Regions from separate parts of the Serratia sp. Res13-Sevr-LER1-36-b genome, predicted to be linked through region 3. Evidence: predicted binding sites of a transcription regulator. Region 3 holds the regulator's gene; each other region holds the start of a gene.
What was found. The regulator PurR, encoded in region 3, represses purine synthesis genes. The targets are predictions, from matches to a motif close to CANGCAAACGTTTGCNTG.
Positions count from the first base shown of each region.

Region 1 (9,875 bases), on a different contig from region 3:
GCTACCGAAACCGGAAGTGGTGACCAGATGCTGGCGGTCATCGAAGGGAATATTGTGCCGCATATAGGCCTGTTTGATCCCCGCCAGCCGCAACTCCATGGTATTGCGTCGTAGACATTGCAGATTGAGGATACGGCTGTGGCCCTGTTGCAACAGATAGTTGGCGGAATACTCCCCAATCAGCTGATGGTCGGGGGAAACGCTGTCTAACCGCATCTGGCGATCGGTGCAGTTAATCAGAATGCAGGGCTTGTTCAGATCGGCGGCCAGCGTATGGATATGCTCGTCATCAATGCCGATGATCAGCACGGCTTCGGTTAACGGGTCGCTCATCTTTTCCAAAAACAGCACGCTGTCGCTGTGTTGCTCCTCCAACCCGCAGTAGCGGATCCTCACATCATGTTGCGCCAGTGCGGTGGTGATCCCCTGGATCACCTTGTAGTAGAAAATATCGGTGCGGACATCAAAGGCGCGCTGTGGGGCAAATACCATCACATTGTTCAACATCAGCCTGCCGTTGGAAAGCCCCTGCAGGATACCGTTTTGCTGCGCACAGGCCAGCACCCGTTGCCGTGCCTCGGCGCTGGTGTTGGCTTTCCCTGCCAACACGCGTGAGACGGTGCTGATCGAAAGCCCGGTTTGGCGCGCAATTTCCTGTATTTTCAGCTTTCCGTTCATTTTGTGATCTCCTTCAAATTCGGTCGTGAGAATATTTTCACGGCGTATATCTTCCTTTCAGACGGCTTTCTATGGCTATAACGGCGAAAATTTAGCTGGTGTATGAAAACTTTTGCAAATTTCGCCATTTCACTTGCACTCTCCGCTGGTTAGTCTGCCTTGGTACACCAATTTTATAGATTTATCAGTCCAATTTATTGGATGGAATACAAGTAAAACAACATTAAATCATAGGGTTGTCGCAGCATTGACGTTGTATTTGTGGCCGACGTCACAAATAACGCTGTTAACACCTCCGTTAGCAAGAGTTGCCCTACCAAAAAGGCGTATGGTCGCCACGGAGATCAAGATGAGTGTAGAAATCAATCAAACGGTTGTCGCCAGCAGCCGCCGTAAATTCAAATCGTTGCGCTGGTGGATGTTGGCCCTGTTCCTGTTGGGCGTCACGGTTAACTACATTACCCGTAACTCGCTGGGTATTCTGGCACCTGAGCTGAAAACCAGCCTCAACATGACCACCGAGCAATATTCTTGGGTGGTGGCGTCCTTCCAACTGGCTTATACCCTGTTCCAACCGATCTGCGGCTGGCTGATAGACGTCATTGGTTTGAAGATGGGGTTTCTGGTTTGTGCCAGCATCTGGGCGGTGGTGTGCATGATGCATGCTGGCGCGGGCAGTTGGTTGCAACTGGCGATCCTGCGTTTCTTCATGGGTGCAGCTGAAGCGGCGGCCACGCCGGCTAACGCGAAAGCTATTTCTGACTGGTTCCCGAAAAAAGAACGGCCGATTGCCGCTGGCTGGGCAGGGGTTGGCTTTTCGATCGGCGCGATGTTGGCACCGCCGATCATTGTGATTGCCCATGTGTCCTTTGGCTGGCAGGGAGCCTTCCTGTTCTCTGGTGCCCTGGCGCTGATCTGGGTGGTGCTGTGGTGGGTGTTTTACCACTCGCCGCAACAGCACCCGAACCTGAGCCAAAAGGAGTTTGATCTGATCAACGAGGATAATGAACCGGTACTGCCGAAGCTGCCGTTCTTTAAATCGTTGGCGATCCTGTGCAAAAACAAAAAATTCTATGGCATCGCCATCCCAGCGTTTCTTGCTGAGCCGGCCTGGGCGGTGTTCAGCTTCTGGGTGCCGCTATATCTGGCCACCGAGCGCGGCATGGATCTCAAACAGATTGCCATGTTTGCCTGGCTTCCGTTCCTGGCGGCGGATATCGGCAGCGTCGCCAGTGGTTATCTCACTACGCTGTATCGCAAATGGTTCGGCTGTTCACGGGTGAACTCGGTGGTGGCCAGCTCGGTGACCGGAGCCTTCATGATGGTATCGCTGGCGTTTGTCGCGATCACCAAAGATCCCTACATCGCGATCGCGCTGATCTCAATTGGTGGCTTTGGGCACCAGGTGATCTCCTGCATGTTGAGCGCGCTGGTGGTGGAATCCTTCGATAAAAACCAGATGGCAACGGTGAACGGCATGCGCGGCTCCAGCGCCTGGATCGCCAGCTTCCTGTTCACGCTGTTGATTGGTGCCGTTTCCGATACCGTCGGCTTCAACCCGCTCTTCGTCGCGATGGGCTTCTTCGATCTGATCGGTGCGATGTTCCTGATCGGTTTGATCGCCGAGCGCGGCAAAAAACCTTCACCTACTGTTTAAGTTGGATAATTATGAAAACGTTAAAAAACTGGACGCTGGCTGGGCAATACGCCGACCGTGTTGAACTGCTGGTGGATGAGCAACACCTGTTCTGCCTGTACGTGCTGGAAAGCAATCTGTTCCGAGTGCTGATCAAACGCCACGGCGAACTGGCACTGGATCGCACCTGGAGTATCGCTCCGCAGGAGGATGTGCCTTGGGAAGGGCGGGATCGCCTCAGCGTCGCTGGTTTTGGCCTGCCGGGCTATAAACTTGGCCAGCAGGCAGACAGTTTGACGGTAGCGACTCCGCAGTTGCGCGTGACGATACATCAGCCGCTATGGCTGGAATGGGAATACTGCAATGCGGCGGGGGAATGGCTACCACTGGCTGCGGATCGCCCAACCAGTGCCTATCTGCTTAATGCGCACGGCGACGGCGTGGCGCACTATCAGCGCCGCCATCAGGGCGAACGTTACTATGGGCTAGGTGAAAAAGCGGGCGATCTGGAGCGTACGGGCCGCCGCTTTGAAATGCGTAACCTGGACGCGATGGGTTACAACGCTGCCAGCACCGATCCGCTTTATAAGCATATCCCGTTTACCATCACGCGCCGGGAAGAGGTCAGCTTTGGCCTGTTTTATGACAACCTGAGCAGTTGCTGGCTGGATCTGGGGAATGAGATCGACAACTATCACCTGGCCTATCGCCGCTATCAGGCCGAGGCGGGCGATCTGGATTACTATCTGTTCCTGGGGCCAAAGGTGCTCGACGTCACCAAGGCCTTCGTGCGTCTGACCGGTAAAACCCATTTTGGGCCGAAGTGGAGCCTGGGGTACAGCGGCTCGACGATGCACTACACCGACGCACCGGATGCCCAGCAGCAGTTGCAGCAGTTTATCCAGCTGTGCCGCCAGCACGCCATCCCGTGCGATTCGTTCCAGCTCTCTTCCGGCTATACCTCGATCAATAACAAACGCTACGTCTTCAACTGGAACTACGACAAGGTGCCGCAGCCTAAACAGCTTAGCCAAGCCTTCCACGATGCTGGGCTGAAGCTGGCGGCGAATATCAAACCCTGCCTGTTGCAGGACCATCCCAAATATCAACAGGTGGCAGAACTTGGCTTGTTTATCCGCGATTCGCAGAGCGACGGCCCAGAACGTTCCAGCTTCTGGGATGACGAAGGTTCGCATCTCGACTTCACCAACCCGGCAGCGGTGCGCTGGTGGCAGCAGGGGGTGACGGAGCAACTGCTGGAAATGGGGATTGATTCCACCTGGAATGACAACAACGAGTATGAAGTGTGGGATGGTGAAGCGCGCTGCCATGGCTTCGGCAAGCCGATTGCCATCAAGCATATTCGCCCGGTGATGCCGCTGCTGATGATGCGTGCCTCACTTGAAGCACAGCAGCGTTTTGCGCCGAACCTGCGGCCTTATTTGATCTCGCGTTCTGGCTGCGCCGGTATGCAGCGTTATGTGCAAACCTGGAGTGGCGACAACCGCACCAGTTGGCAAACCTTGCGCTATAACACCCGAATGGGGGTGGGGATGAGCCTGTCCGGGCTGTTTAACGTTGGGCATGACGTGGGCGGTTTCTCCGGCGATAAGCCAGACGCGGAACTGTTGGTGCGTTGGGTACAAAACGGAGTAATGCACCCGCGCTTTACCATTCATTCCTGGAATGATGATGCTACCGTCAATGAACCCTGGATGTACCCGGCGGCGACGCCGATGATCCGAGATGCCATCAACCTGCGTTATCGCCTCATGCCATACTTCTACACGCTACTCTGGCAGGCAAGCCATGATGATGAGCCGATGCTGCGGCCAACCTTCCTCGATCATGAGCACGATGAGCGCACCTTCGGTGAGACCGATGATTTCCTGATTGGCCGCGACCTGCTGGTGGCCAGCGTGGTGGAGCAGGGGCAGCGCCAGCGTGAAGTCTACCTGCCGGATAACGTTGATGGTTGGTATTGCTTCTATAGCGGCCAATGGTACAGCGGTGGACAAAGCATTGTATTGGAGGCACCGCTGGAACGCTTACCACTGCTGGTACGCGCTGGGGCAGGGATCCCAATGTCACAGCGGTTGGGGCATGTGGATATTGCAGCAGACGATCGCCGGGAACTGAGGCTGTTCCCCACCAAGGGTTGCGGATGGTCCTCAGGCCTGCTGTTTGAAGACGATGGGGAAAGCCATGGCTGGCAGCAGAATAATGCGCTGTGGCTCCGCTGGGAGGCGGTGAGTGACAATCAGCGCATCGAGCTGACCTTCACCCACGAGGGGCATTTCAAACCGACGTGGCAGGTGCTGAACATTGTATTGCCAGCAGGTGAGACTCGCGAGCTGTGGGTGAACGGGGTTTGCCGGGATACTTTTGTGCTGTAATTAATGTCATATCCCAACCCTCTGCAGAGGGTTGGGGAAGTATCAAACTGGATGAAGCTTTGCGTGGGATTGGTTATCATTAATACACTGCTATCTAGGTAGCCTTACGCTACGCAATTTAGGATACGCTGATCCGTGAGTTGGCTAGTCGTGCGCCATCGCATGAGGAGGAATTGATGACTATTGCAGAATATCTCGAGCAAAAAGGACGGCTAGAAGGCAAACTTGAGGAAGCAGTGAAAATAGCTCGTTCCATGCTGGAGAACGGTTTCGAACGCACCATGGTAATGAAACTGACCGGCCTTTCCGCAGAAGAAGTCGATCAGCTCTGCCACTAACCGCTATTCCACCACGCGTTTCTTACGCGGCTTTTTTGCCACGGTGACGGTTTTGACTTCGCTCTCCACCCAGCCATCCTGCAGGCGGGTTTTCAGCATTTCCCCAACCTGTGCCTGTTTGGTGGTTTTCAGTAACTCACCCTGTGGCGTCTGCGTTACGCTATAGCCGCGAGCCAGGGTTGCCAGTGGGCTAACTGCCTCCAACTGACTACAGGCGACACCAAAGCGTTGGCGATAGCCATTGAGTTGCCGCTCCATCCCTTGCTGCAATCGGTATTCCTGCTGCTGAACACGCTGCTGCAAGCGGTGGATGCGGCCCATCGGCTGTACCTGCGCCAGGCGCTGCTGCACGCGTTCACTGCGGCGAGAAGATAGGCGCAATTGCTGCTGCATCCCATCTTCCAAACGGCGCTGTAGCTTGAATAACAGCGTTTGCTGCCGAGCTAGCCGCAGGTGTGGATGCTGCTGTTGCAGACGGTGGTTGATGCGGGTGAACTGCTGCTGGCGCTGCGCCAGATAATAGTCCATCGCCATTTCCAGCCGCTGTTGCTGTGACTGCAATTGGCGCAACAGCTCAAGCTGATTACGGCTGACCAACTCTGCGGCCGCGGAAGGGGTAGGTGCCCGCAGGTCTGCAACAAAGTCGGCAATGGTAACGTCGGTTTCATGGCCGACGGCGCTGACGATCGGGATACGGCTGGCAAAAATTGCCTTCGCGACGCGTTCGTCGTTAAAGCTCCATAAATCTTCTAACGAGCCACCGCCGCGCCCGACGATCAGCACATCGCACTCATCACGGCGGTTGGCGGTTTCGATCGCGCGAACGATCTGCAACGGAGCTTCTGCACCTTGCACGGACGTGGGATAAATCACGATCGGCAGTGAAGGATCCCGCCGCTGTAGCACCTGCAAAATATCGTGCAGCGCTGCGCCGCTGGCGGAGGTGATCACCCCAACGCATTTGGCCGGGCTTGGCAATGGTTGTTTGAACTGCTGATCAAACAAACCTTCGGCCGCCAGGCGCTGTTTTAACTGTTCGAATTGTTGTTGCAGCAGGCCGTCACCGGCAGGCTGCATGCTTTCGGCGATCAGTTGGTAATCACCACGTGGTTCATACAGGGTGATGCTGGCACGTACCAGAACCTGCTGGCCATTTTGTGGGCGAAAGGTGGTGCGGCGGTTGCTGTTGCGGAACATCGCGCAACGCACCTGGGCACGGTCATCTTTCAGCGTGAAATACCAGTGGCCGGAGGAGGGCTGGGAGAAGTTGGAGATCTCGGCGGAGAGCCAAATCTGCCCCATTTCCATTTCCAGCAGCTGTCGAACCGTCTGATTGAGGCGGCTTACGGTAAAAATGGACGGTGAAGTAGGTAGTGACATGTGACCCAGATCAAATTTCAAAACAAGCACTTAATTGGTCGATATTACAGCTCGGCGAAAGGTAATCAAGAGTTTTTGTAAGAAAGTGCTGGAGGCAACCGATTACGCTCTGTATAATGCCACGGCAATATTTTATCTTTTCCGCATCCACCTTGGTGAGATATTGCCCATGCTACGTATTGTAAAAGAAGCTCTAACGTTTGATGACGTTCTCCTGGTTCCAGCCCACTCCACAGTTCTGCCTAATACCGCAGATCTTGGCACCCAACTGACCAAATCTATCCGCCTGAATATCCCTATGCTGTCCGCAGCCATGGATACCGTAACCGAATCCAACCTGGCCATTGCGCTAGCGCAGGAAGGCGGTCTGGGCTTCATTCACAAAAACATGTCCATTGAGCGCCAGGCGGAAGAAGTTCGCCGGGTGAAAAAACATGAAAGCGGCGTGGTCACGGACCCACAGGCCGTTACACCTTCCACCACGCTGGCAGAAGTGAAAGAGTTAACCGCGCGTAACGGCTTTGCCGGTTACCCGGTTGTGACCGAAGAAAACGAACTGGTGGGGATCATTACCGGCCGTGACGTGCGCTTCGTAACCGATCTGACTCAGCCTGTCACCGCAGTGATGACGCCAAAAGAGCGCCTGGTCACCGTCAAGGAAGGCGAAGCGCGTGAAGTTGTGCTGCAAAAAATGCACGAAAAACGCGTTGAAAAAGCGCTGGTGGTGGACGACAGTTTCCACCTGCTGGGCATGATCACCGTCAAAGACTTCCAGAAAGCAGAGCGTAAACCTAACGCCTGTAAAGATGAGCATGGCCGTCTGCGCGTAGGCGCTGCGGTGGGTGCTGGTGCCGGTAACGAAGAGCGTGTTGATGCGCTGGTCGCTGCTGGTGTTGACGTTCTGCTCATCGACTCTTCACACGGCCATTCCGAAGGCGTGTTACAGCGCATCCGTGAAACCCGTGCCAAATACCCGGACCTGCAAATCCTTGGCGGCAACGTCGCGACCGGGGCTGGTGCCAAAGCCCTGATGGAAGCCGGCGTAAGCGCGGTGAAAGTCGGTATCGGTCCTGGCTCTATCTGTACGACTCGTATCGTAACCGGCGTGGGTGTTCCGCAGATCACCGCTATCGCCGATGCGGTCGAAGCGCTGGAAGGAACAGGTATCCCTGTTATCGCTGACGGTGGTATCCGCTTCTCTGGCGATATCGCCAAAGCGATTGCTGCCGGTGCGTCTTGCGTGATGGTTGGTTCAATGCTGGCGGGGACGGAAGAATCTCCGGGCGAAATCGAGCTGTATCAGGGCCGTTCGTTCAAATCTTACCGTGGAATGGGTTCTCTGGGCGCGATGTCCAAAGGTTCCTCGGATCGTTACTTCCAGACCGATAACGCCGCTGATAAACTGGTGCCGGAAGGTATCGAAGGCCGTGTGGCCTACAAAGGCATGCTGAAGGCGATTGTACATCAGCAGATGGGCGGCCTGCGTTCCTGCATGGGCCTGACAGGCTGTGCGACCATCGACGAACTGCGTACCAAAGCCGAGTTTGTGCGCATCAGCGGTGCCGGGATTCAAGAAAGCCATGTGCATGACGTTACCATCACCAAAGAATCACCAAACTACCGCATGGGCTAATGCTTTAACCTCTCTCCTGCGGGAGAGGGGCAGGGATGAGGGGGCAGCCTCTCATCCCAAATACCCTTTTTGCTCTTTTTCTCTGTTGCTGGAATTTGCCTCACATGACAAAAAATATTCATAAGCATCGCATCCTGATCCTGGATTTCGGTTCACAATACACCCAACTGATTGCCCGCCGCGTGCGTGAGATCGGTGTTTACTGTGAGCTGTGGGCCTGGGACGTCAGCGAAGAGCAGATCCGCGAATTCAATCCAAGCGGCATCATTCTCTCCGGTGGCCCGGAAAGCACCACCGAACTGAGCAGCCCGCGTGCGCCAGAATATGTCTTCACCGCCGGCGTACCGGTATTGGGCGTGTGCTACGGCATGCAGACCATGGCGATGCAACTGGGCGGCCATGTACAGGGTTCAACCGAGCGTGAGTTCGGTTATGCGCAGGTGGAAATCACCCAATCAAGCGCCCTGATCCGCGATATCGAAGATGCGATAAGCCCGGCAGGCAAACCGGTATTAGACGTATGGATGAGCCACGGCGATAAAGTTACCGCTATCCCGTCAGATTTCGTCACCGTTGCCAGCACCGATACCTGCCCGTTTGCCATTATGGCCAACGAGGAAAAACGCTTCTACGGCGTACAGTTCCACCCGGAAGTCACCCATACCCGCCAAGGCCAGCGTATCCTGGAGCGTTTCGTGCTGGATATCTGTGGTTGTGAAGCGCTGTGGACGCCTGCCACCATCATCGAAGATGCCGTTGCGCGTATTCGTGAGCAGGTCGGTGAAGATCACGTGATCCTCGGCCTGTCTGGCGGCGTGGACTCATCCGTTACCGCCATGCTGCTGCACCGTGCCATTGGCAAGCGCCTGACCTGCGTATTCGTAGATAACGGCCTGCTGCGCCTCAACGAAGCCGACCAGGTGTTGGAAATGTTCGGTGACCACTTCGGTCTGAACATCGTGCACGTAGCGGCAGAAAACCGTTTCCTGAGCGCGTTGGCGGGTGTGGATGAGCCAGAAGCCAAGCGTAAGATCATTGGCCGCGTCTTTGTCGAAGTGTTTGACGAAGAAGCCTGCAAGCAGAGCGCCGTGAAGTGGCTGGCTCAGGGCACCATCTACCCGGATGTGATCGAGTCTGCCGCTTCCGCTACCGGCAAAGCGCACGTGATCAAATCGCACCACAACGTCGGTGGCCTGCCGAAAGAAATGAAGCTGGGGCTGGTAGAACCGCTGAAAGAGCTGTTCAAAGACGAAGTGCGCAAGATTGGTCTGGAGCTGGGCCTGCCGTACGACATGCTGTACCGTCACCCGTTCCCAGGGCCAGGTCTGGGCGTGCGCGTATTGGGCGAAGTGAAGAAAGAGTATTGCGACCTGCTACGCCGTGCCGATGCGATCTTCATCGAAGAGCTGCACAAAGCCGATCTGTACAACAAGGTCAGCCAGGCGTTCACCGTGTTCCTGCCGGTGCGTTCCGTTGGCGTGATGGGCGATGGCCGTAAATACGATTGGGTTGTCTCTCTGCGTGCGGTAGAAACCATCGACTTTATGACCGCGCATTGGGCACACCTGCCGTACGATTTCCTTGGCCGTGTTTCTAACCGTATCATCAACGAAGTCAACGGTATTTCCCGTGTGGTTTATGATATCAGCGGGAAGCCACCGGCGACGATCGAATGGGAATGATTCAGTCGATTTCCTCCCTGCACTGAAACATTTAGTTTGATATTAACCCTCTGTTTTTACAGGGGGTTTTGTTTTTTCTCTATTATGACTTTTGACTAACTCACACCTGTTGACGGTATTTTTGACGGTATT
Region 1 is NZ_JADACK010000023.1:162,128-172,002, forward strand. Features, by position in the region: gene IMQ33_RS18400 (LacI family DNA-binding transcriptional regulator) at 1-678, opposite strand, end outside; gene IMQ33_RS18405 (MFS transporter) at 1,028-2,335, shown strand; gene IMQ33_RS18410 (glycoside hydrolase family 31 protein) at 2,347-4,710, shown strand; gene IMQ33_RS18415 (hypothetical protein) at 4,887-5,048, shown strand; gene xseA (exodeoxyribonuclease VII large subunit) at 5,052-6,428, opposite strand; gene guaB (IMP dehydrogenase) at 6,598-8,061, shown strand; gene guaA (glutamine-hydrolyzing GMP synthase) at 8,166-9,743, shown strand.
Region 1: the regulator PurR is predicted to act here: its motif matches at 6,520-6,537, upstream of guaB (IMP dehydrogenase).

Region 2 (9,875 bases), on a different contig from region 3:
GCAACACGTTGCGGCGCACCTTGACCTTCTCACTCCTGCTCCTACTGTATTTACCGTTGCCGGTACTAACGGCAAAGGCACCACCTGCCGCACGTTAGAGGCCATTTTGCTGGCTGCCGGGCTGCGGGTCGGGGTTTACAGTTCACCGCATCTGGTGCGTTATACTGAACGGGTGCGCATACAGGGTGAAGAGCTGAGTGAGGCTGAACACAGCCGCTCTTTTGCCGCGATTGAAGCTGGCAGGGGGGAAACCTCGCTGACCTATTTCGAATTTGGCACCCTTTCGGCGCTACAGCTGTTTAAACAGGCCAGGCTCGACGTAGTGATCCTGGAAGTAGGCCTGGGTGGGCGTCTGGACGCGACCAATATCGTTGAGCCAAGCGTCGCCGTGGTGACCAGCATTGCGTTGGATCACACCGACTGGCTAGGCCACGATCGTGAAAGCATCGGCCGCGAGAAGGCGGGGATATTCCGTGGCGGCAAGCCCGCCGTGGTCGGTGAGCCGGATATGCCACATAGCATCCAGCAGGTAGCGGAAGATCTCAACGCTCAACTGTACCGCCGTGATGAAGCCTGGTCGTTCAGCGAACAGGGCGAACGCTGGCAATGGGAAGGGGGCGGCACACGCCTGACCGACCTCCCTATGCCTAACGTCCCCTTGGCGAACGCGGCGACGGCATTGGCTGCGCTGCACTATTCGGCGCTGGAAATCGACGAGAAGGCGATTTTTGCCGGTCTACAGCAGGCCGCTTTGCCAGGGCGTTTTCAGACCGTGCAGCAGAACCCGCAGTTGATCCTGGACGTTGCCCACAACCCTCATGCTGCGGCCTATCTGGCTGGGCGACTGGCGAAGCTTCCCCGCAATGGCGGTGTAGTACGCGCGGTGGTGGGGATGCTGTCGGACAAGGATATTGCCGGTACGCTGGCCTGCCTGAGCGAGCAGGTGGACGAGTGGTATTGTGCGCCGCTGGAAGGCCCACGCGGAGCCAGCGTTGAGCTGCTGGCACAGTATTTAACGGAACCACGCAAGTTTGCCGATGTCGAAACTGCCTGGCGTCAGGCTATGCAGGACGCGGATATTCAGGATATTGTGATCGTCTGTGGGTCTTTCCACACTGTTGCCCACGTGATGGCGGCGTTAGACGAGAGGCGGGGAGTGTGAGTGGCAAGTAAATTTCAGAATCGACTGGTTGGAACCGTGATTTTGGTTGCCCTGGGGGTGATTGTCCTGCCGGGGTTACTTGACGGCAAAAAAAAGCATTATGAGGATGAGTTTGCGGCGATCCCGTTGGTGCCCAAACCGGGGGATGCTCATGAAATCGACGTGATCCCACCGGCCAATCAGGCGCTACCTTCGGTTCCACCGGAGGGGGCTGGTGCTTTGGTTGAGCAGCAGCAGGCCGCCGCCGAGGCTTCCGCCCAGCAGGCGGCTAATCAAACGACTCAACCACAGCAGTCTGCGGTTGTTGCTCCGCCACCTATCGAAACCAAACCGGTTCAGCCAACGAAACCTAAGCCTGTGGAACCTAAACCGGTAGAGGTGAAGCCAGTGGAAGTGAAACCTAAGCCGGTGCCAACACCGCCAAAGGTAGAGCCAAAACCGGAAGTGAAACCAGAGCCGAAGCCTGAAACCAAACCTGCGGTTGAAGAAAAGGCACCGGCTGGTCAGGCATATGTGGTGCAGTTGGGGGCGTTGAAGAATGCTGCCAAGGTCAATGAGATCGTCGCTTCGCTGCGCCTGTCTGGGCACCGGGCTTATACCGTGCCCTCCACGCCGGTGCAGGGGGAAATTACCCGCATCTACGTTGGCCCAGATGCCTCGAAGCAGAAACTGCAGGCTTCGCTGGCGGAGCTGAATGGGATCAGTGGGTTAAGCGGGCAGGTGAAGGCGTATAGCGCGCGTTGATATACCCGTCGTCTTTCAAGCTGCAGCGTTGTTACCTGCGCTATCTCACCCCAGTCACTTACTAAAGTAAGCTCCTGGGGATGAGGTAGCTTGTCGCCTAGCTGCAACTCGAAATCCATAGGGTATAAGCCAGTAGTTTTTCCTATGCCCTTGTTAAATATCAAGAGGGAACTGAGTAGTGTCACAGCAGCTAACCGCGACTCGGACGATCCCCTCTCCCTGTGGGAGAGGGTTAGGGTGAGGGGCCACTGTGCTCAAGGAGGAGGATTGCCAAATCACCACTAAAAATGTGCCTTTCACAGGCCTGATGACCTAAGTAGGCGCGGCGATTAGCAATTTTAATACCCGTCGTCTTTCAATCTGCAGCGTTGTTACCTGCGCTATCTCACCCCAGTCACTTACCAAACGTAAGCCCCTGAGGATGAGATAGCTTGTCGCCTGGCTGCAGCTTGAAATCGATAGGGTAACATCGCCGTTTTTTATTTGTTGCGTGGTGGGAAATCCGCTACGCAAACGTTTTCTTTTTCTGTTAGAATTCGCCGCGATTGGATGCAGGGGCGATTCATCATTGGAATAGTTCATGGTCTGGATTGATTACGTCATTATAGCGTTGATTGGATTTTCGGCTCTGGTGAGCCTGATCCGAGGTTTTGTTCGCGAAGCATTGTCACTTGTGACATGGGGATGTGCGTTCTTTGTTGCCAGCCATTTCTACCCATACCTTGCAGCCTACTTCACCCGTTTTGAAGATGAGCTGGTACGTAACGGCATTGCGATTGCCATTTTGTTTATTGCAACGCTGATTGTGGGCGCTATCGTTAACTATGTGATTGGGTCACTGGTAGAGAAAACCGGATTATCGGGCACCGATCGGGTGCTGGGCGTGTGTTTCGGCGCACTGCGCGGCGTGTTGATCGTAGCGGCGATACTGTTCTTCCTGGATACCTTTACCACCCTGTCGCAAAGTGCGGACTGGAAACAGTCACAGTTGATCCCCCAGTTCAGTTACATCATCAGATGGTTCTTTGACTATCTGCAAAGCACGTCGAGTTTCCTACCAACCCAATTACCGGGGCGGTAGCGGCTTAGAGGAAAAGACAACATGTGCGGTATTGTCGGTATCGCCGGTTTTATGCCGGTAAACCAGTCGATTTATGATGCATTGATGGTGCTCCAGCATCGTGGACAGGATGCCGCTGGCATCGTCACTATTGATGCCCATAATGGGTTCCGCCTGCGCAAGGCAAATGGTCTGGTGAAAGATGTATTTGAAGCCCGCCATATGCTGCGCCTGCAGGGCAACATGGGCATTGGCCATGTGCGTTACCCAACGGCTGGCAGCTCCAGCGCTTCAGAAGCTCAACCTTTCTATGTCAACTCGCCGTTCGGCATTACGCTGGCACACAACGGCAACCTGACCAACGCCCACGAACTGCGCCAACAGCTGTTTGAACGTGGCCGTCGTCATGTCAACACCACTTCCGATTCCGAGATCCTGCTGAACGTACTGGCCACCGAGCTTGACCGTTTCCCGCATTATCCACTGGAGTCCGACAACATTTTTACCGCCGTTGCCGCGATGCATCAGCAGCTGCGTGGCGCTTATGCCTGCGTGGCCATGATCATTGGCCACGGTCTGGTGGCGTTCCGCGATCCCAACGGCATTCGCCCACTGGTGATCGGCAAACGTGAGCTGGAAGATGGCCGCTGTGAGTACATGGTGGCTTCTGAGAGCGTGGCGCTGGATACCTTGGGCTTCGACTTCCTGCGCGACGTAGCGCCGGGCGAAGCGGTGTATATCACCGAAAAAGGCCAGCTGTTCACTCGCCAGTGCGCTGAGAACCCAAAAACCAACCCTTGCCTGTTCGAGTATGTCTATTTTGCCCGTCCTGACTCCTTTATGGACAAGATCTCCGTCTACAGCGCCCGTGTGCGTATGGGGCAGAAATTGGGTGAGAAGATTGCGCGCGAATGGGAAGATCTGGATATCGACGTGGTGATCCCGATCCCGGAAACCTCTTGCGATATCGCGCTGGAGATTGCCCGTATTCTGGATAAGCCGTATCGCCAGGGTTTCGTCAAAAATCGCTATGTTGGCCGCACCTTCATCATGCCGGGCCAGCAGGCTCGCCGTAAGTCGGTACGCCGCAAGCTGAACGCCAATCGTGCCGAATTCCGCGATAAGAACGTGCTGCTGGTTGATGACTCCATCGTGCGTGGTACCACTTCAGAGCAGATCGTGGAGATGGCGCGTGACGCCGGGGCCAAACGGGTTTATCTGGCTTCTGCCGCCCCGGAGATCCGCTTCCCTAACGTGTACGGTATCGATATGCCGAGCGCGACGGAGCTGATTGCCCATGGCCGTGAAGTGGACGAAATCCGCCAGATTATTGGTGCCGACGGCCTGATTTTCCAGGATCTGGATGACCTGATTGCCGCTGTACGCGAAGAGAACCCGGACATCGCCCAGTTCGAATGCTCGGTGTTTAACGGCATCTACGTGACCAAAGACGTTGACCAGAGCTATCTGGAATATCTGGAAACGCTGCGTAATGACGATGCCAAAGCGTTGCGCGGCCAGACGGAAGCAGAAAATCTGGAAATGCATAACGAGGGCTAACGCGCCCGCGTAGCTCACCAAAACGGTGCACCGTAGCGTTGGTTACGGTGCATTGTTTTATTCCCACCTTGAATCTACGAAGGTTTGCTGCCAAACCTGCCCCTATTCGGCTATCCTTACGGCATATTTCCCGACAAAGGCCAGCTTGATGAAAAGACTCATTATCGGTATTTCCGGCGCCAGCGGCGCTATCTACGGCGTGCGCTTATTGCAGGTGCTGCGTGGTGTAGAAGAGGTGGAAACCCACTTGGTAATGAGCAACGCGGCACGCCAGACGCTGGCGTTGGAGACCTCTCTGAGCCTGCGTGACGTTCAGGCCTTGGCCGATGTGGTGCACGATGCGCGTGATATTGCCGCCAGCATTTCCTCCGGATCGTTCAAAACCATGGGGATGGTGATTTTGCCATGCTCAATCAAAACGTTATCTGGCATCGTCAACAGTTACAGCGATGGGCTGCTGACTCGCGCCGCCGATGTGGTGCTCAAAGAGCGTCGGCCATTGGTGCTCTGCGTGCGTGAAACGCCGTTGCACCTGGGCCATCTGCGGCTGATGACCCAGGCAGCGGAGATGGGGGCGGTGATTATGCCGCCGGTGCCGGCCTTCTACCATCGTCCGCAAACCGTTGATGATATTATCGATCAGACCGTTAATCGGGTTATCGACCAGTTTGACATCGAACTGCCGCAAGATCTCTTCACGCGTTGGCAAGGCGTTAATTAACTAATTCACCCTCAAATTTATACATTTGTGCAACATCGCACTGATTTAGTGCGATTGATGCATCATAATGATCCTGCTTCCCCATGCACTCTGTTTCAGTAACTTGTAGGTTAACCATGGCGAAGCCCGAGTTTGCCGTTCATTTTGTCGTTCGTTGCCTCTGGGAAGAGCTTTGAACAGAGCGTGGCCGTTCCCCACGCTCGCTAATGACAAAGTGGCATGATTACTGCAGATCCTGTGTGTGATGAAAGTAATGCCCGTAGTGGCATCGGCAAAAATATCCATTTGAGGGTAATTATGAAAAAGCTTGTTAAAGTTCTCCCTTTAGTTTTGGCTTTGAGCGCGGTTAGCAGTGCATTCGCCGCATTACCTTCCACGCTGAAAATCGGTACCGATCCCACCTATGCGCCGTTTGAGTCGAAAAATGCGCAGGGTCAACTGGTTGGCTTCGATATCGATCTGGCCACCGAGCTGTGCAAACGCATCAATACCAAGTGTATTTTTGTGGAAAGCGATTTTGATGCGCTGATCCCCTCCCTGAAAGCGAAGAAAATCGACGCTATCATCTCTTCTCTGTCCATTACCGAAAAACGCCAGCAGGAAATTGCCTTTACCGACAAGCTGTTTGCGGCCAACTCTCGCCTGATCGCACCAAAAGGCTCCAAGATCCTGCCAACCGTCGATGCGCTGAAGGGCAAAAGCATCGGCGTATTGCAGGGTACCACCCAGGAAGCTTTTGCTAACGCCAACTGGCAGCCAAAAGGCGTGACCGTGGTGCCTTACCAGAATCAGGATCTGGTGTATGCGGATCTGGCTTCCGGGCGTATTGATGCAGCATTTCAGGATGAAGTTGCCGCGAGCGAAGGGTTCCTGAAGCAGCCTCCAGGCAAAGAGTACGAGTTTGCCGGTGAGTCGGTGAAGGACGATAAATTCTTTGGTGTCGGCACCGGTATGGGCCTGCGCAAGGATGAAACCGAGCTGAAAGCGGCACTGGACAAAGCCTTTGCCGAAATGCGCAAAGACGGCACCTACGATAAGTTCGCGAAAAAATACTTCGACTTTGACGTTTACGGCGGCTAATTCCTGTCGGGTACTCTCTATGACAACAGGCCCGGTTTTCCGGGCCTGTTCTGGCTGGAGTGTCATGACGTGCTCAATGACGACAGGGTGACGTAAATGCTACAAGGTTACTCCCAACTGATATTTGAGGGGGCTCTGGTGACGCTGGAGCTGGCCCTCAGCTCCGTATTGCTGGCGGTGGTGATTGGTTTGATCGGCGCTGGCGGTAAACTTTCGCAAAACCCTGTTATTTCCACGATCTTTGGTGCCTACACCACCTTGATCCGTGGTGTGCCGGACCTGGTGTTGATGCTGTTGATCTTCTACGGTCTGCAAATTGCCCTCAACAGCGTGACGGAGTTTTTTGGCTTCTCACAGATTGATATCGATCCGCTGGGGGCGGGCATTATTACCCTGGGCTTTATCTACGGAGCCTATTTTACCGAAACCTTCCGGGGAGCCTACCTGGCGGTGCCTCGTGGTCAGATCGAGGCGGCTACCGCCTTCGGTTTTTCCAACGCGCAGATTTTCCGTCGCATTCTGTTTCCGGCCATGATGCGCTTTGCGTTACCCGGCATCGGCAATAACTGGCAGGTGATCCTCAAGGCGACGGCCTTGGTCTCCATTCTTGGACTCAACGATCTGGTAAAGGCCACGCAGCTGGCAGGAAAGGGCACCTATCAGCCTTTCTTCTATGCCATTGTCGCAGGCTTGGTGTATCTGTTGTTCACCACGATTTCCAACGGCGTGTTGCTGTGGCTTGAGCGGCGTTATTCACTGGGCGTCAAAAGGGCCGAACTATGATCGATATCCTGCATCAGTATTGGCAGCAACTGCTGTGGACCGATGGCTATCGCTATACCGGTGTGGCGGTGACCCTGTGGCTGCTGATCTCCTCGGTGGTCATGGGCGGGCTGATGGCTATCCCGATGGCGGTAGCTCGGGTTTCTTCCACCCGTTGGGTTCGCTACCCGGTGTGGCTGTACACCTATGTTTTCCGCGGTACGCCGCTGTACGTACAACTGTTGGTGTTTTATTCCGGTATGTACAGCCTGGAAATCGTGCGGGGTACCGAACTGCTCAATGCGTTTTTCCGCAGCGGATTAAACTGCACCATTTTGGCACTAACGCTGAATACCTGTGCCTATACCACCGAGATTTTCGCTGGGGCCATTCGTTCGGTGCCGCATGGGGAAATTGAAGCGGCCAGGGCCTATGGGTTTTCCAGCTTTAAACTGTATCGCTGCATTATTTTGCCTTCGGCGCTGCGCTCGGCACTACCGGCGTACAGCAATGAAGTTATTCTGATGCTGCATTCGACCGCACTGGCCTTTACCGCCACGGTACCGGACCTGTTGAAGGTGGCCCGCGATATCAACGCGGCGACCTACCAGCCGTTTTATGCCTTTGGCATTGCGGCCGTGCTGTATCTGATTATCTCCTATACGTTGATCAGCCTGTTCCGCAGGGCAGAAAAACGCTGGATGGCACACGTAACTCATCGATGAATGACGGGGATCCACCATGCCTGAACAAAAATTAGCCGTCACCGAACTGCACAAGCGTTATGGTGACCATGAAGTACTGAAAGGGGTCTCCCTGGCGGCCAATGCGGGCGATGTGATTAGCATTATCGGTTCTTCCGGCTCCGGTAAAAGTACCTTTCTGCGTTGCATCAACTTCCTGGAAAAGCCCAGCGAAGGCACCATCAGCCTGAATAATGAAAATATTCGCATGGTGCGCGACAAGGATGGCCAACTTAGAGTCTTTGACAAGAAACAGCTGCAGCTCCTGCGTACCCGCCTGACCATGGTGTTCCAGCATTTCAACCTGTGGAGCCACATGACGGTGTTGGAGAACGTGATGGAGGCGCCAATCCAGGTATTGGGGCTGAGCAAAGCCGAGGCGCGCGAACGGGCGGTGCGCTATCTGGATAAGGTCGGCATCGATGCTCGGGCGCAAATCAAATACCCGGTGCACCTCTCCGGCGGGCAACAGCAACGCGTTTCTATTGCCCGGGCGTTGGCAATGGAGCCGGAAGTGCTGCTGTTCGACGAACCGACTTCGGCGCTCGATCCTGAACTGGTGGGCGAAGTGCTGCGCATTATGCAGAAATTGGCAGAAGAGGGGAAAACCATGGTGGTAGTGACGCACGAAATGGAGTTTGCGCGCCATGTCTCCAGCCACGTTATTTTCCTGCATCAGGGGCTGATTGAAGAGCAGGGGCCGCCTGCGGAGTTGTTTGGTAACCCTAAGAGCGCGCGTTTGCAGCAGTTCCTTTCTGGGGCGCTTAAGTAGGTATTTTGCCCCTCACCCTAACCCTCTCCCACAGGGAGAGGGAACCGATCGAGTGGGCTGCAAATGCCGTGATTGATTTGGCTTAATGATCTTGGGCACCAACTTAGGGTGATAAATTTTCCCTCTACAAAAGAGGTGTCAAAAGGTAGATGTATTTTGGACAAGGGGTCGATCGAGTATGCTGTGATGACCTCTCCCTGTGGGAGAGGTCATCAAGCCTGCTGATTGATCACATCATCCAGCGCCTGTTCCAGCTCAAAGAAACGGAAAACAAATCCCGCCTCTTCCAACCGCCTCGGCACCGCCCGTTGCCCACCTAATACCAACACCGCCGCTTCCCCCATCAGTAACCGCATGGCAAAGGCTGGCGCACGCAAAAATGCTGGACGATCCAGCACCTTGGCCAGGGTGGCGGTGAACTGTTCATTATGCACCGGATAAGGTGCCACCATATTGAAGGGCCCACGCAGCGGAGGATTGTCCAACAGGTAAATGATGGCATTGACCATATCGTCGATATGGATCCAGGGCAGATACTGGCGGCCATTGCCGATCGGCCCGCCTAAGCCCATACGGAATGGCGGTAGCATTTTCGCCAGCGCTCCCCCTTTGGGCGACAAGACAACGCCGGTACGCAGCAGGCAAACGCGCGTGTAGCTACTTTGCGCCCGTAGGGCCAGAGCCTCCCAGCGTTGGCACAGTTGGTGAGTAAATTCATCGTGCGGGGGTTCTTCTTCCGTTACCACCGCCTGGCCCTGATCGCCGTAATAACCGACCGCTGAGCCGGAAATCAGTACCGAAGGTGGCGTATTGCTGGCGGCGATCAGCGTGGCTAGTCGTTCGGTCAAATCCCAACGGCTGCGGCACAGCAGTTCTTTCTGCGCCTTGCTCCAGCGTTTGTCCGCAATTGGCTCACCCGCCAGGTTGATCACGGCATCAAAGCCGTCCAGAGAACGTTGCTCATCAAGCGAAGCCCAGTAGCTGAGCCGATCGCCGAACTTATCCCGTGCCTTGGCGACGTTTCGCGTCAACAGGGTGAGCTCATGCGAAAGGTGCAGCAGTTGCCTGGTCAGGCTACTGCCGATCAACCCGGTTGCGCCGGTAATCAGGATCTTCATGGTCGGCCTCCCTGGTAGGGGTGAGTGCTAAGCGGTTTCCCGTCGGTAACTCATGGTCATGGAAACCGAGTCGGCATAACGTAGGGCCAGCAATTTATCTATCTCTACTTCAGCATAGGTTACCCATGGATGTTGTTTCACTATGTCGAGCAC
Region 2 is NZ_JADACK010000006.1:59,065-68,939, reverse strand. Features, by position in the region: gene folC (bifunctional tetrahydrofolate synthase/dihydrofolate synthase) at 1-1,162, shown strand, start outside; gene dedD (cell division protein DedD) at 1,163-1,906, shown strand; gene cvpA (colicin V production protein) at 2,487-2,987, shown strand; gene purF (amidophosphoribosyltransferase) at 3,009-4,526, shown strand; gene IMQ33_RS06010 (UbiX family flavin prenyltransferase) at 4,675-5,247, shown strand; gene hisJ (histidine ABC transporter substrate-binding protein HisJ) at 5,545-6,327, shown strand; gene IMQ33_RS06000 (histidine ABC transporter permease HisQ) at 6,424-7,110, shown strand; gene IMQ33_RS05995 (ABC transporter permease) at 7,107-7,814, shown strand; gene hisP (histidine ABC transporter ATP-binding protein HisP) at 7,831-8,604, shown strand; gene IMQ33_RS05985 (TIGR01777 family oxidoreductase) at 8,817-9,722, opposite strand; gene folX (dihydroneopterin triphosphate 2'-epimerase) at 9,750-9,875, opposite strand, start outside.
Region 2: the regulator PurR is predicted to act here: its motif matches at 2,413-2,430, upstream of cvpA (colicin V production protein).

Region 3 (9,875 bases):
GTGGATGTCGGCCGATTATGAACGCAATTTCGGCATTAACCGCCAATGCCTGCAATCGTTGGCGGAGAACGATAAGGTTTCACAGGATAATCTGTTCCACACTCTGTTGGGCATGTTAAACGTGCAGACACGGCAATATCAGCCCGACCTGGATATTCTGCAGCGCTGTCGCAAGGCTTAACCTTAGCCGCTCCCTCTGGCACAATAGTTCTAAACGAACACCGCATGCGGCTAGACGAGCCGCTTTTCGGGCGCGGCATGCGGCGCCCCTACGGTGTGATGGAGCATGCAGCACCGCTACAGAGTGTAAGTTTGGCTGAAATGTTTACCTTCTGAGCCGGAATTTTTTCCCGGTTTTATTTATCTGCGACTTGACCTAGACCAATCGGTCTATTATTCTCATTTTCATTATGACAAAACAGACGAATTGCAACGGGGATACCCGAGAACATCTGCTCGCAACCGGCGAAACGCTCAGCCTGCGTCTTGGTTTTACCGGCATGGGCCTCAGTGAGTTGCTCGCTACCGCTGGCGTGCCCAAAGGGTCGTTCTATCACTATTTTCGCTCGAAGGAAGCTTTTGGCGAAGCGATGTTGCAACGCTATTTTGCCCATTATGACGCTCAAATGCAGGCGCTGTTTGCCGACTCTCGTAGCGATGCGCGTAATCAGTTATTAAGTTATTACGCCCAGGCCATCAGCTTCCACTGCCGTAGTGAGTGCCATAACGCTTGCCTGGCAGTGAAACTCTCCGCAGAGGTCAGCGATCTTTCTGAACCTATGCGTCATGCGTTGGAAGCGGGCACCAGCCGCGTGATCGGTCACCTGCAAGACGCGATCGAACGCGGCATCCGTGAAGGTTCACTGGCTATCACCATGAGCCCGGCGGCCGCGGCGGAAACGCTGTACTCGTTGTGGTTGGGCGCATCGTTGCGGGCTAAAATCCGCCACTCGGTCGCTCCACTCACCTGTGCGCTGGAAAGTATCGAATTGCTGTTGCGCCCAGCGCAGCCATAAACCCCCTTTTTTTACCCGAAAGACATGTTAGCGATACTGTTTATCATCACTAGTCGACTGGTCTAATACTATAGGATGCACTATGAAGATTGAAAAATTGTTCTCTCCGCTCAAAGTTGGCCACACCACCCTCCCCAACCGTGTGTTCATGGCTCCGCTGACTCGTCTGCGCAGCATCGAGCCAGGTGACATCCCAACGCCGTTGATGGCGGAATACTATGCGCAGCGTGCCAGCGCTGGCCTGCTGATCACCGAAGCCACCCAGATTTCTTTCCAGGCGAAAGGTTATGCCGGAGCTCCCGGTCTGCATACCCCAGAACAAATCGCCGCGTGGAAAAAAATCACCCAGGCGGTACATGACAAACAGGGTCATATCGCTGTGCAGTTGTGGCACGTAGGCCGTATCTCCCACTCCAGCTTGCAGCCGGGCCAGCAGGCTCCCGTCGCGCCTTCAGCGATCAATGCCGAAACCCGCACCACGGTGCGTGATGAAACCGGTGCCTGGGTTCGTGTACCAACCTCTACCCCACGTGCGTTGGAAACCGACGAAATCCCGGGGATCGTCAACGATTTCCGCCAGGCTGCTGCCAACTCGCGTGAAGCCGGTTTTGACTACATTGAATTGCACGCCGCGCACGGTTACCTGCTGCACCAGTTCATGTCTCCGGCATCCAACCAACGTACCGACCAATACGGTGGCAGCATTGAAAACCGTACCCGTCTGACGCTGGAAGTGGTCGATGCCAGCATTGCCGAAATCGGTGCCGATCGCGTTGGTATCCGTATCTCGCCGTTAGGCCCGTTCAATGGCCTGGACAACGGCGAAGATCAGGAAGAAGCGGCGCTGTATTTGATCGAAGAGCTGAACAAGCGCGGTATCGCCTACCTGCATATTTCAGAGCCGGATTGGGCCGGTGGCAAGCCTTACTCAACCGCGTTCCGCGATGCAGTGAGAGCACATTTCCAAGGCGTGATTATTGGCGCGGGTGCCTACACGGCGGAGAAGGCAGAAGAGTTGATCGCCCAAGGCTTTATTGATGCAGTCGCCTTTGGCCGCAGCTATATTGCCAACCCAGATCTAGTGGAGCGCTTTAAACAACAGGCCCCACTCAACGAGCAGCGTGCCGATTTCTTCTACGGCGGCGGTGCCGAGGGGTATACCGATTACCCAACTCTGTAAGTGAATTAAATTGACTTTGCACTCAGTAAATTAGGTGCGCTAAATACCGCGACACCTCAGGCTGAGGTGGGTGGGAGCCATACAGGTTAGCCGACCGTTGAGCGCATGGACGCGCGATACGAGCCTCCATGGATGGGGCCCACGGCGTGTCGGCGTTCTGTCTGGCTCCCGCCTGCCGCACTATTATCCGCCGTCATTTTTATTTGTGACAACGTCACCTATACCATCACCTACCACATGCGTTGAATTGCCTTATGCGACAAGGCTATACTGTCTGACGCTGTTCAAGTCATCTGCCGTCAGCCGCGGCATATCCAATCAGAGGAAATTATGCGCTTACTCCATACCATGCTCCGTGTCGGCGATCTGCAACGCTCCATCGACTTCTATACCAAGGTATTAGGCATGCGCTTACTGCGTACCAGCGAAAACACCGAGTACAAATACTCGCTGGCCTTCGTGGGTTATAGCGATGAAAGCGAAGGCTCGGTCATCGAACTGACCTATAACTGGGGCGTCGACAGCTACGACATGGGCTCCGCCTTTGGTCATCTGGCGCTGGGCGTCGATGATGTAGCCGCTACCTGCGACAACATCCGTCAGGCCGGTGGCAAAGTCACCCGCGAAGCCGGCCCAGTCAAGGGCGGTACCACCGTGATTGCCTTCGTCGAAGATCCGGACGGCTACAAGATCGAACTGATCGAGAACAAGCACGCAGGTCACGGCCTCGGTAACTGAGGTTTCTCCAGGGCGCACCCTGCGCCCTGCTTTCTATCTCCGCTGCACCAAGACAAGAAATTTGTCATAATGCGCGCTGAATTCGCTAAAGATAAGAAACTGATGGCCGAAAAAAGTGATCTTAACGCCCTGAGTGGCCGTTTCCGTGGGTTTTATCCCGTTGTTATTGATGTGGAAACCGCCGGGTTTCATGCTCAGACCGATGCGCTGCTAGAGATTGCCGCCGTCACGCTGAAAATGGATGAAAATGGTTGGTTGCAGCAGGATGAAACGCTGCATTTTCATGTAGAGCCGTTTGAAGGGGCGAACCTGCAACCGGAAGCGCTGGCCTTTAACGGTATCGATCCACATAACCCACTGCGTGGCGCAGTGAGTGAATATGATGCGCTGCATGCGATTTTCAAAGCCGTGCGTAAAGGCATTAAGGATCAGGGCTGTAACCGGGCAATCATCGTGGCGCATAATGCCAACTTTGATCACAGTTTCCTGATGGCCGCCGCCGAGCGCGCCAGCCTGAAGCGCAACCCGTTCCACCCGTTCGCCACCTTTGATACCGCTGCGCTTAGTGGGCTGGTATTGGGGCAGACGGTGCTGGCCAAAGCCTGTATTGCCGCTGGCATGCCGTTTGACAGCAGCCAGGCGCACTCAGCACTTTATGATACCCAGCAAACCGCCCAGCTGTTCTGTGAACTGGTCAACCGCTGGAAACGTCTCGGTGGCTGGCCGATTGCCAACGTTGAATCGCAATAGCTTGCAGGCAAACTGACAGACATAAAAAAATCGGGCGGCACTGTTAAAGGTGCCGCCCGATTTTATTTGGAAAACCCTGTGCCATTAAGGCTGCTGGTCTTCCTGATCTTTATACTTCTCTGCCGTTTCTTTGATCAACGGCTGCAGTTCACCACGCTGGTACATCTCGATGATGATATCGCAGCCGCCAACCAGTTCGCCATCGACCCACAGCTGCGGGAAAGTTGGCCAGTTGGCGTACTTTGGCAGCTCGGCGCGGATGTCCGGGTTTTGCAGAATATCAACATAGGCAAAACGTTCGCCACAGGCTGAAAGCGCCTGCACGGCCTGAGCGGAGAAACCGCAGCTTGGCAATTTCGGTGAGCCTTTCATATACAGCAGGATCGGGTTGGCAGAAATTTGCTGCTGAATTTTTTCAATCGTCGTCATTATTGCTTCCTCAAGCCACATCATGGCTACAACATGCATCACACTGGCTATTGTAGCGGCAGGACCGGTGCCAAAAAACGCCATCTTTTGCAGGGACATTCTCTGATTGCCTCAGCAAAAGCGGCCGTCACAACGAACCGGTTAAAACATGGCCCCAGAATAACATTTTTAATCGGGACGTTTCACTATTATATTTGCGCTGCTCAATCCCGGAGAGCAATAAGCCAACCACATGATCTTTGTCGTTTTTTTAGGCACCAGGCGTTTGATTTTGCAACAATAAAAATGCCATTAACGTTTTCTCACAATATGGATTAGTATTTATGAGATCCACGCTGTTTTATAGGGTGAATTTCGGGAATACTGTGACTCATTCGATTTCTGTTTCGGAGCCAAGGTTGGTAACGTCGATATGCGGTTAATTATTACACTTTTTGTGCTGCTATTTACGCAGCTCTTCTTCAATTTGGCGCACGCTGCGCCACAGGCACGTGTTTCTGCCGAGCAGCGCAAGAGTCACGTTAATGAAGCACGGCCAGACGACCGCAAGAAAAAGAAAGCGGAGAAAGCCAATAAAAAAGTGAAGGCAGCCACCCCTCCGAAAACGCTAAAAACCAAACCAGCAACCTTAAAGACCGCCAAAAAAACCACCAGCGTTAAAACCAAAAGCCAGGTAACCAAAACGGCCAAGCTCAAAGTGACTCCGCCTAAAAAAGGCTATAAAAAAGGCTATGGTCGCCATCGTGAAGAAGGCAAAGCTACGGCAAAACTGGCAGGCCGCGAAAAACCGTTGAAACTTTCCGCCGCCCATAAAAAACGTTATCAGCACGCCAAGCAAACCGCCATGGCCAAGCTGATGGGGCAAATGGGTAAACCCTACCGCTGGGGTGGATCTTCACCTGGTACAGGATTCGACTGCAGTGGGCTGATTTATTACGCGTACAAAGACGTCGTGAAAATCAAAATGCCGCGTACCGCCAACGAAATGTACCACCTGCGTGATGCAGCGCCGATCAAACGTAATGAGCTGGAGAAAGGCGATCTGGTGTTCTTCCGCATCAACAACCGTGGCACCGCCGATCACGTTGGCGTCTATCTTGGTAACGGTAAGTTCATCCAGTCACCGCGCACCGGTGAAGAAATTCGCATCAGTCAGTTGGATAACGACTATTGGCAGAACCATTACATTGGCGCCCGCCGCGTAGTGACCCCGACCACCATTCGTTGACCTAGCACGGCTGAGCCAGCTGCTCAGCCGTGCCTTACTCCCCCAAAAATCAAAAACCGCTGCGACTTTAATCAATCAGCCACTTGGCACACTTTGGATGTTCTTTTCGCTCGGAAAGTTGTTAAGATTAATAACCATAACAAAAGTGGTGCAATTGCGTTTTTTCGCCCTCGGCCCCACGGCCCAAAGCGTCGGAGAGGCGTATTGTCTATAAAAGGAGAAAGCAATGTCGTTTGAATTACCTGCATTACCGTATGAGAAAAACGCTCTCGAACCGCACATTTCCGCAGAAACGCTGGAATACCACTATGGCAAGCACCATAACACCTATGTGGTTAACCTGAACAATCTGGTGAAAGGCAGCGAGTTCGAAGGCAAATCCCTGGTCGAGATCGTCAAGACCTCCACCGGCGGCGTGTTCAACAACGCCGCTCAGGTCTGGAACCACACCTTCTATTGGCACTGCTTATCACCGCAAGGTGGTGGCGAGCCAACGGGCGCAGTGGCAGAGGCCATCAATAAGTCATTCGGCTCCTTCGCCGCCTTTAAAGAGCAGTTCACCGATGCCGCCGTGAAAAACTTCGGCGCGGGCTGGACCTGGCTGGTGAAAAAAGCGGACGGTAGTCTGGCGATCGTCAGCACCTCGAATGCGGCAACCCCGCTGACCGGCGCAGACGTTCCGCTATTGACCGTTGACGTGTGGGAACATGCTTACTATATCGACTACCGCAATGCGCGACCAAAGTACCTGGAAAACTTCTGGGCGTTGGTGAACTGGGCGTTCGTGGCAGAAAACCTGGCTTAACGGCGGGTGGCTAGCTAATAATAAGGCGCAGCATCAAGCTGCGCCTTTGTTTTTCTGCTGCGGATCAGTTCAATGCGGCAATAAAACTGAAAGCAATAATCATTGCCAAAGCACCCACGGTGGTGAGTAATGACATCTTCAAATTGGTATCCATATACAACTCCCTCTCAGATTGGCTTTTCCAGAGCATAAGCCACACAGTTTATACGTCAAATCATTTTCCCACAGTCCGTGATTAAAATCTTGTTTTGATTTCCCCGCTGATAATTACCGATTAGCTCTTCCACTTTTCTTCAATTTGCGACAAAATCCGCAGTTCACTACTGCGTACCGATAAACTGCCCCTCCCTGTTCAAGCGATTTACGACTTCAGCACTAAAAACTCAGTTTTCGCTTATCTGGGGAAGGATCTACGTAGGCAAACGATTAACATCATACTTACATGCTGTAACATGTGGGTTTAGGAGTCATTTTTTACATGGCAACGATTAAAGATGTGGCCAAACGCGCTGGCGTTTCTACCACTACCGTATCGCACGTTATCAATAAAACGCGTTTCGTCGCCGAAGATACCAAAACGGCCGTTTGGGCCGCCATCAAAGAGCTGCACTATTCACCCAGCGCCGTAGCCCGCAGTCTCAAGGTCAATCACACCAAATCGATCGGTTTGCTCGCCACCTCGAGCGAGGCCCCCTATTTTGCCGAAGTGATCGAAGCGGTTGAAAACAGCTGTTACAGCAAAGGCTATACCCTGATCTTGTGTAACTCGCACAATAATCTGGATAAACAGCAAGCCTATCTGGCGATGTTGGCGCAAAAGCGCGTCGATGGCCTGCTGGTGATGTGCTCAGAATATCCAGATCAGCTACTGGGCATGCTGGAAGATTACCGTAATATTCCCATGGTAGTGATGGATTGGGGTACCGCGCGCGGAGACTTCACCGATACCATTATCGACAATGCCTTCGAGGGCGGTTACCTGGCAGGCCGCTACCTGATCGAACGTGGCCACCGGGACATCGGTGCCATTCCTGGTCAACTGGCGCGTAATACCGGTGGAGGTCGCCACCAGGGCTTTCTGAAGGCCATGAAGGAAGCCAACATCGAAGTGCGCGAAGAATGGGTCGTGCAGGGGGATTTCGAGCCTGAATCTGGCTACAAAGCCATGCATCAGATCCTGTCGCAAAAGCATCGCCCAACCGCCGTTTTCTGTGGCGGCGATATTATGGCCATGGGGGCGATTTGCGCCGCCGATGAGCTGGGGTTGCGTGTACCGCAGGATATCTCGGTTATTGGTTACGACAACGTGCGTAATGCCCGCTACTTCACTCCCGCTCTGACCACCATTCACCAGCCTAAAGAGCGCCTGGGCGAGATGGCCTTTACCATGCTGTTAGATCGCATCATCAGCAAGCGTGAAGAGTCGCAGGTGATTGAAGTGCATCCAAAACTTATTGAGCGTCGCTCCGTGGCAGATGGTCCTTTTGTCGATTACCGCCGCTAAGTCCTATTTCTTAACCCATATTTCTCCGTAGGGGCGCCGCAATATGCCGCGCCCGATTAATCACCCGGCCCCTCTTCACTGAGCCATTCCTGATTCAGCGTTTCGCTGTCGCCAAGATAGTCCAACAGCCAGGCCATGGCCGGAGACTGGGCGTTTTGCTGCCAGGTCAGGCAGCAGGCGCTGGGCGGGAAAGGCTCATGCAGTGGTAACACCACCAGTTCGCCACTTTGTACCAACGGCAATACTCGATGCGCGGGCACCATGCCCACACACAGCCCGGCACGCAAACAATCTACCGCCGAAACCCAGTCCGGCACGGTCAGCCGCCGCTGGTTGTCCAGCGACCAGGTCACCCGCTTGGGTAAATTGCGCGAAGTATCCTCCAACAGCAACGAGGGATAAGGCCGTAGTTGATCGTCGCGCAGCTTTCCTTGCAAGGCGGCGAGCGGATGTTTAGCATGTACTACGCAGAGCCAATTCATAAAACCCATATCGCGAAAGGCAAAACCGCCGCCGACCGGCACCGCCCGCGTTGCACCAATGGCCATCTCAGCGCGACCATCGACCAGTGCATCCCACACGCCGTTGAATACTTCAGGCTGCACTATCAGTTCTACGTCGGGGAAATGGCGATAAAAATCCAGCACCAGTTGGCGGCTGCGCTGAGGTTTGACGATCAGATCGACCGCAATCCGCAATTGCCCGCGCCAACCGTTGGCCACCTGCTGACACTGTCGTCGGGTATCGAGCATTTTTTTGATAACAACCCGTGCTTCTTTAACAAACAGCGCCCCCGCTGGCGTGAGTTCCACATCGCGGTGACGGCGTTCAAACAGCGGCACCGCCAGCCATTGCTCCAGTTGGCGCACCGTATAGCTCACCGCCGAGGGAACGCGATGCAATTCCTGCGCCGCTGCGCTGAAACTACCGGTTCGCGCCACCGCATCTACCACATCGAGTGAATATTCAGACCACATAACTTTGCCTTCAAATTTTTTAACAGCACCTTGCAAATATTACCGTTTCACAAGCAGAGATCCAGCCGTATACACTTGCCGGCGCTTCAAAACCTGCGACAACATAATTTTAACGAGAAATAGCAATGCGAAATTTTGGATTTATGTTCTACCTGGCCGGCCTAAGTATGTTGGGCTATCTGGCTACCGATATGTACCTGCCCGCCTTTGGGGCCATGCAGCAGGATCTGCAAATCTCCGCTGGGGCGATCAGCGCCAGCCTGAGTATCTTCCTGGCAGGCTTTGCCTTCGCCCAGTTGCTGTGGGGGCCGCTGTCTGACCGCATTGGCCGTAAGCCCGTGTTATTGATTGGCCTGGCACTGTTCGCCGTCGGCTGTCTAGGTATGCTGTGGGTCGAAAACGTGGCACAACTGTGGTCACTGCGCTTTATCCAAGCCATTGGCGTGTGTTCCGCCGCCGTCACCTGGCAGGCGATCGTGGTTGATCGTTACCGCGATGGCAAAGCCAACCGCGTTTTCGCCTCCATTATGCCGCTGGTCGCACTCTCTCCGGCGCTGGCCCCGCTGCTAGGCGCCTGGTTGCTCAACCATATGGGATGGCGGGCCATCTTCGCCGTGCTGTTGGGGATTACCGCCCTGCTGCTGATCCCCACCTTACTGCTGAAAGACCGTAGCAGACTGGTACCTTCCGCCGATAAAAAGCCCAGCCTTGGCTTTATGCAGATCTTGAAATCCCCGGTCTTCAGCGGCAACGTGATGGTTTTTGCCGCCTGTTCTGCCGGCTTCTTCGCCTGGCTGACGGGCTCACCCTTTATCCTCGGCGATATGGGGTATAGCCCTAACGATATTGGCCTAAGCTATGTGCCACAAACGCTGGCTTTCTTATTGGGGGGTTACAGCTGCCGTAGCGCCTTAAATCGCATTTCTGGCAAAACCTTGTTGCCATGGCTGCTGGTAGCTTATGGCATCAGCATGGTAGCACTGTATCTGATTGCCACCCTGAGCGAACCGACGTTGACCACACTGTTGATCCCGTTCTGCTTTATGGCATTAGTTAACGGTGCCAGCTATCCTATTTTAGTGGCCAATGCGTTGATGCCCTTCCCCAACAACAGCGGCAAAGCCGCTGCGCTGCAAAACACGCTACAGCTGGGATTATGTTTTATCGCCAGCCTGTTGGTTTCGGCATTTATCGCCCAACCGCTGTTAGCCACGGTTACCGTAATGGTTGCTACCGTATTTTTAGCAG
Region 3 is NZ_JADACK010000005.1:724,507-734,381, reverse strand. Features, by position in the region: gene eptA (phosphoethanolamine transferase EptA) at 1-181, shown strand, start outside; gene IMQ33_RS04460 (TetR/AcrR family transcriptional regulator) at 411-1,016, shown strand; gene IMQ33_RS04455 (alkene reductase) at 1,099-2,196, shown strand; gene gloA (lactoylglutathione lyase) at 2,527-2,934, shown strand; gene rnt (ribonuclease T) at 3,004-3,684, shown strand; gene IMQ33_RS04440 (Grx4 family monothiol glutaredoxin) at 3,769-4,116, opposite strand; gene IMQ33_RS04435 (C40 family peptidase) at 4,526-5,341, shown strand; gene sodB (superoxide dismutase [Fe]) at 5,568-6,146, shown strand; gene IMQ33_RS04425 (YnhF family membrane protein) at 6,211-6,300, opposite strand; gene purR (HTH-type transcriptional repressor PurR) at 6,625-7,650, shown strand; gene punR (DNA-binding transcriptional activator PunR) at 7,707-8,627, opposite strand; gene punC (purine nucleoside transporter PunC) at 8,753-9,875, shown strand, end outside.